2 regions of the Sphaerothrix gracilis Ecp01 genome follow, and region 1 is predicted to be linked to the other one. Evidence: riboswitches for the same ligand, from Rfam matches in the RefSeq annotation. Region 1 holds a riboswitch; the other holds the start of a gene.

Region 1 (3,409 bases):
TTAACGGGATTTATCGATTTAGCAAAATCCCGTTACAAATGCTTAATAATTGTAACTCACTCCACCAGCATCCTTGGGCGGTTATCTACCCAACTTCATAGGGTATGGCCGGAGAGAAGAGCTTCAGCTGAGGGAATCAGGCTAATGCGGGGAATGGGAGACAGAGAGATGCCGCATCTCCGCCTCCCTTAGAGTTTAGAGTTAGTCTGCGCTATCGTCCTGATGGGTTAGAACCACCTCTATATATTGGCTATCAATTAGAAAGGTGCCGCGTTCAAACTTGATGCCCCAATAGCCGCCAGGGCGGCGATCGACGATGGTTCCTTCTTCGCCAATCTGCACCAGATCGGGGGGACGCAGCATGGGCATGGTATCTGCGGTCTTGATATAGGGGGGGAGAGTGGCGATGCGGACGCGATCGCCGACAGCAAAATCAGTCATAGTTGAAAGTCTGTGGGTTTAAGGTATTTGCCAAGCCCGCTCATGGTATTGCTCAGGTTGGGCATAGGGGTCTGAGACTGGGTGCTCGTGGTCGTGGGTATGAGGGTGACTATGGGCGGCAGTCTGTCCGTGTCCGTGATGGTGATGGCCGTGGGTCGCACCGTTTTGCTCAGCGGCGGCTAGCCGAAACTTACAAAGTTCACAGTTCATCTGCACCTGGCCGAGCTGCGTTTCTATCTCCCGCCGCCGCATCACCTGCATTAGAGCAGGGTGCAGCCCCATTTCCGGCAAACAGGCTAGCTCTATATTTGGGAATTGAGCCTGCTGCGTTTGGGCGATCGCAAAAATTTTCTTGACTAAAACGCCCGTAAATAAAAAGTAAGGCAGCACGATAATGCGCCGGGGCTGATAGAGGCGCGATCGGGCAAAGCCTTCCTCTAGTCGCGGATGGGTGATGCCGACAAAGCAGATTTCAACCGTTTTATAACCGCTACCTTCCCAGAGAATGCGGGCCAGCTTGTAGACATCCCCGTTGGCATCTGGATCGCTGGCCCCCCGTCCGACAAACAGCAGCACCGTCTCTTCCCGGCTGATGGCCATCGGATTGTACTCAGGCTGGTCAAGCAGGGCTAAGCGCGATCGCCAGAGGTCTAGAATTTCTGGCGCAATGCCGAAATGCCGTCCATAGTGAAATGTGACCTGGGGGTGACGCTGCCGGGCGCGATCGAGTTCATTCGTAACGTCAAATTTGTTGTGTCGGGCAGCAAATAGCAGCACCGGCAAAACAGAGATATCGGTAAAGCCCTGTTCCACGCAGCGATCGACCCCGTCCTGGATGGTGGGTTCCGTCAGCTCCAAGAAGCAGGGAATCACGGGTCTAGAGGTATCAAGAGTCTGATACGCTGCCGCCAAATCAAGCACCCGCTGGCGACCATCGGCATCACGGCTGCCATGCCCTACCAGAAGTAAAGGGCGCCGCTGAGGCAAATCTGGCTGCAAGTACGTTTTAGCTGCCTCAGCCCCGGCTGAAGCTTGCAGAATACTGTTCAAAGTTATCATCTCAAAACTCCGCTCCTGTGCAACGCAGGAAGTAGAGTGAAAAAGTGACAGACAGGCATTCTGACTGAGGAAACAGGTGTATTTTCGGCTCTAGGCTAGTCAAATTCAAAACTTAAAACCAAGAATTCAAAACTCCTGCCTTTTCCATCACAGCTGCGGCACAGCGCCGGACTTTCACCGGGCTTTCCCTGCCTCGCCACCGTTCACAAGTGCTTCGCCATCTTAGCCCACCTTTCCTCTCCGCGAAATGCCGCCCACAGGCATCTTGTCAGCCAATCAAAACTATGTCGCTCCGCCAGCAGATTGCCTTTTATCTAGAAGACACCACGACTCGAGTGGGAAAAGTGGTCAATTTTGTCATTGCCGCCCTGATTTTGCTCTCAGCGGCCATCTTTATTATTGAAACCTACCCCATTTCTGAGTCGCTGCAGCGGCTGCTGACTATAGCCGATCGCACAATTCTGGCCTTATTTACGCTGGAATATACGTTGCGGCTTGGAGTGGCTGAGCAGCGGCTGCGCTATGTGTTTAGCTTTTATGCGATCGCCGATCTCGTAGCTATCCTGCCGTTTCTGCTGGGATTTTTCGATTTACGCTTTGTCCGGCTGCTGCGCTGGCTGCGAATTCTGCGGCTGATTCGGTTTGTGGAAGATCGGGCCTTGTTTGGCCGCGTCACGGCCACCGATAGCCTGGCTGTTGCCCGCATCTGCTTCACGCTGTTTGCCATCATCTTTATCTATGCCGGGCTGATGTTCCAGATTGAGCATCCGCAAAATCCGGGCAGCTTTGGCACCTTTTTAGATGCGGTCTATTTTGCGATCGTGACGATGACCACAGTGGGCTTTGGCGATCTCACGCCTATTTCCGAAGCTGGGCGTTGGCTGACCGTAATCATGATCCTGACAGGCATCGCCCTCATCCCGACGCAGATTGGCAACCTAATTCGCCAATTCAGCAAAGTCACGAACGCAATTGAGGTGACCTGTACCGATTGTGGCCTCAGTCTGCACGAACCTGACGCCCAATATTGCCGCCGTTGCGGAACTATTTTGACCGGGAAGCCGACTACAGAGCAAGACGGCACCTTACCAAAGCCATAGATGAACTTTGACTAAATGCAGAGCAGTCAGAATTGCCATCCGTACACTGAATACCAAAAATGGAAAGAATATTAATTTGAGTTAAGAAGCCCGTGTTATTACCGTTGGTTTCTGCCCCGCTAACTTTTATAACTGATCAAAGTGAACAATAATCGGTTTCTATCTACCTTCCACCGATTCAACCTTAGGTCAACAACTGCTTGTCAGAACTCAGGTGCAGCGTCGATCCATCTCATGTAGTTTCAGAAAATAGTCTGCCGGAAATCCAGAGTTGCTTATTTCTTCTATATGCCAGAAGCAATCTGATGAAATTCTCCGAAAACCAATGAAGCTCCATAGCATCCAGAGAAGTGACAAAGAGACCGTTTTCTATGGGTTGTTAGTTTTGCCAGAAGGTTCTAGCGATCGCTTGAGCACTTATCGATCGTACAGAACTCAGCCAGAGAGCCCTACTGTTGACAGTTTTCTCAGCCTCCCGCAACTGTCTACGCAATTTTGCTGAGAAAAAACCTCAAATCGGGCTGCTGCTGGACGTTTTTATACGCCAAATGGCTGAGTTTTGGACTGGCTTGTTGAAAATAATTGCGCTAACAGGATAAGCTCTTCCGAGCGTGAGATTAATTTGCGCTGAGAAAAAATTCCTGAAAATCGTTTTAAGTCTCCAAATAGGTATTTCAAAAATGTCTATTTGTTTAGAGATTTTAGCTTATCTATGGGGCCGAATAATGGCCGCTTAGAGAGATTTTATTGCTCAATAAAAAATCATGTTTTTGCCTAGATAGGCTTTCTTTTTTTGGTGCTAAATTCCG
Region 2 (3,409 bases), on a different contig from region 1:
CCGATTCAGCAGCTCGGGATTTTGCACAGCTTCCCCGACTGGATTCTTAAAATCTGGCAGCCGCTTTTGCCCCCTGAAGAGTTGGCTGCTCTCTGTGACTGGTTCAACCGCACGCCTTTTATCGACCTGCGGATTAATCCGCTGCGAACTACGGTAGAGGCCGTCGAAGCTGCCTTTGCTGCTGCCGATATTGAGGTATACCGGCTCCCTCATCTGCCCCAAGCCCTGCGGCTAGCCAGTCATGTGGGCAGCATTAGCCGCCTCCCTGGCTACGGTGAGGGCTGGTGGACAGTGCAGGATGCTAGCGCTCAGCTGGTCAGCCAGATTGTGAGTCCGCAGCCGGGAGAGGTGATAATCGATGCCTGCGCCGCGCCCGGCGGCAAATCTACTCACCTGGCGGAACTGATGGGCGATCGCGGTGAGGTTTGGGCCTGCGATCGCGCCGCTTCCAGACTTAAGAAGGTGCAGCAAAACAGCGATCGACTGCAGCTCAGCTCGATTAAGCTGCTGACCGGAGACAGCCGCTCGCTACCTCAGTTTGCTCAAGCTGCCGATCGGGTGCTGCTAGATGTGCCCTGTTCTGGACTCGGCACCCTGCACCGCCACGCCGATGCCCGCTGGCGTCAGTCTCCAGAACGGATCGCGGAATTGACCCAGCTTCAAAGCGAGCTCATCAACCAAGCTGCTATCTGGCTCAAACCCGGCGGCGTTTTGGTTTACTCTACCTGCACGCTACACCCGGCTGAAAACGAAGAAATTGTTGCCGAGTTTTTGGCAACGCATCCTCAATGGCGGCTGGAAGTCCCTCAACAGGAGGAGATCCGAGCGATCGCGGCCCCTGAAGGCTGGATCAAGATCTGGCCCCACAGGGAGGATATGGATGGCTTTTTTGTAGCCAAGCTGCGATCGCCCTAAAGCGCGAGATGAGGTCAGGGCAGGTCTGGGTGAGGGTTGCTAGACCTATCCTTACGGTTCCTATCGCGGGGCAGCCCTGGTACAGACCTGCGTGATAAGCTAGTTGAGCTTTGGTTCCAGTGGGGGTCAGCCGCTGGAGATTTGAGCTGAGAGGATCATCATCGAGGCTCAGATTGGGGAAAGTCTGGTGCAAGTCCAGCGCTGTCCCGCAGCTGTGAAGGAATAGGTTTGAGAATTGCAGGGTTGATCTTTCCGGTTTGAAAGACTGAAATTTACAACTTCAACGTCACTTCTCAGCCGAACTTCTAAGTCAGAATGCCTGCCAAGCGTATAACCCATCTGCGAGGTACGGATGAAAAACTTTCGAGTGAACTGGGGTCTAGCGCTGCCTGTAGCGCTAGCGGTATTGATGTGTCTGGCATTGCCTGCTGTCGCCCATCATCCCTCTGGCGGCCAAACTCCTGATAGTGCCTGGGCTGGACTGCTTTCTGGTATTGGACATCCGGTGATTGGTCCTGATCACTTTGTCTTTGTGGTTGCTGTGGGATTATTAGCGGCCCTACAGCGCTGGGGCCTAGCGGTTCCCGTCGCATTTGTGCTCAGCGCCGTTGCGGGCACAGGTTTGCACCTAGCCGCCCTGAACTTTCCGGCTCCAGAAACGACGGTTTCGGCTTCTGTTTTGGTGCTGGGAATTTTGCTGGCTGTGGCTAGTAAGCCTCCGGTAGCTTGGACTATTGGGTTTGCAGCCGTTGCCGGGCTGTTTCATGGCTATGCCTACGGCGAAGCGATTATTGGGGCTGAAATGTCGCCGCTGCTATCCTACCTGGCTGGCTTTAGTTTAGTGCAGCTGGCGATCGCCTTTGCCAGCTATAGCCTCGCTCAGAAAATGCAGCAGCGCTCAGCCGCTCAGACTCAGCTGAACCTACGGTTTGCGGGCTTTGCGATCGCGGGCTTTGGGTCTGCTCTGTTAACCTCATTGTGGTTGGGCTAAACACCATGCATAAAATTCCTGTCACTGTGATCACGGGCTTTCTAGGCGCTGGCAAAACTACGCTGCTCCGCCACTTGCTTCAGAACAACGGCGATCGCCGCATTGCAGTCTTAGTCAATGAGTTTGGTGAAGTCGGGATTGATGGTGAGTTGCTCAAAGCCTGCCAAATCTGCGACGAGGACGAAGATCCCGGCAGCAATATTTTAGAACTGGCCAATGGCTGCCTCTGCTGCACCGTTCAGGAAGAATTTTTGCCAACTATGCAGGCGCTGATGGCGCGGCGCGATCAGATTGACTGTATCGTGATTGAAACTTCTGGGCTGGCGCTGCCCAAGCCTCTGGTGCAGGCGTTTCGCTGGCCGGAAATTCGCACTCAGGCCACGGTTGATGGCGTGATTACTGTGGTGGACTGTGAAGCTCTATCCAGCGGTCGGCTCGTGGGGGATTTAGAAGCGCTAGAGGCCCAGCGACAGGCCGATGACAGCCTCGAACACGAAACCCCAATCGAAGAACTGTTTGAAGATCAGCTCAACTGCGCCGACTTAGTGCTGCTAACGAAATCTGACTGTGTCAGCCAGGCCGACCGCGATCGCGTCCAAACTTGGCTGCAGCAGGAGCTACCGCAGGGCGTTAAAGCGATCGCCTGCCATCAGGGACAGATCAGCCCGGAAGTGCTGCTGGGCTTTAACGCAGCGGTTGAAGACAACCTAGACAGTCGCCCCAGCCATCACGATCACGAAGCTGAGCACGAACACGACGATGATATTACCTCGGTACCGATCGTCCTGGAGCAGACCTTTGATCCAGCCGACCTGATTCAGCGCCTCCAGCACCTCAGCCAAACCCAGGAAATCTACCGGATTAAGGGCTTTGTCGCTGTTCCCAATAAGGCGATGCGGCTGGTACTGCAGGGAGTCGGGCAGCGCTTTGACAGCTTCTACGATCGCCCCTGGCAGCCCCAAGAGCCGCGTGTGACAAAGCTAATCGTGATTGGGCAGTCCCTAGAGGCAGAGGCTATTCATAAGGCTCTGGCAGGCGACCTCCAGCCTGTGTGAGCCAGTGTACGTTGAGTCAGTATGAGAGGGAACTGAGGGTGCAAAATCAGCCAGTGAGCAGCTTAATTCAGGCGGTAGAGCAGGCTAGCTCTCCTCTAGATTTGCTAAAAGCTGTACGGGCGTTAGCGGCTGTCCGTCACCCAGAGGCTATCCCCACTCTGCTGGAGGTTTTAGGATTCAATAATCCAGGGGCAGCGGTGGCCGCCGTAGAAGGGTTAACCGTACTGGGCCCCGAGGCTGTCCCGCCGCTACTCAAGCAGCTTGACGATCACAACTACGGGGCGAGGGCCTGGGCCATTCGAGCCTTAGCCAATATCGGCGATCCGCGATCGCTCGCTGTGCTACTGGATGCCGCTACCGCTGATTTTGCTCTCAGTGTCCGGCGAGCCGCCGCGCGGGGACTGGGCAACTTGGACTGGTCTCAGATGACCGAGGTGGAAGTGCCTGC

What was found. Region 1 has a riboswitch for cobalamin ahead of QJQ48_RS18080 (sirohydrochlorin chelatase). Riboswitches for the same ligand answer to the same signal wherever they lie in the genome.
Region 2: linked by a shared signal. The riboswitch ahead of QJQ48_RS00155 (HupE/UreJ family protein) and the one ahead of QJQ48_RS18080 (sirohydrochlorin chelatase) in region 1 are both predicted to bind cobalamin.

What each region holds. Positions count from the first base shown of each region.
Region 1 covers NZ_JASATW010000016.1:111,176-114,584, reverse strand. Annotated here, with positions in the region: gene sipA (regulatory protein SipA) at 202-441, opposite strand; gene QJQ48_RS18080 (sirohydrochlorin chelatase) at 460-1,500, opposite strand; cobalamin riboswitch at 1,534-1,750, opposite strand; gene QJQ48_RS18075 (potassium channel family protein) at 1,785-2,600, shown strand.
Region 2 covers NZ_JASATW010000001.1:25,366-28,774, reverse strand. Annotated here, with positions in the region: gene QJQ48_RS00160 (16S rRNA (cytosine(967)-C(5))-methyltransferase) at 1-915, shown strand, start outside; cobalamin riboswitch at 1,011-1,256, shown strand; gene QJQ48_RS00155 (HupE/UreJ family protein) at 1,268-1,906, shown strand; gene cobW (cobalamin biosynthesis protein CobW) at 1,912-2,961, shown strand; gene cpcF (C-phycocyanin alpha-cysteine-84 phycocyanobilin lyase subunit CpcF) at 3,000-3,409, shown strand, end outside.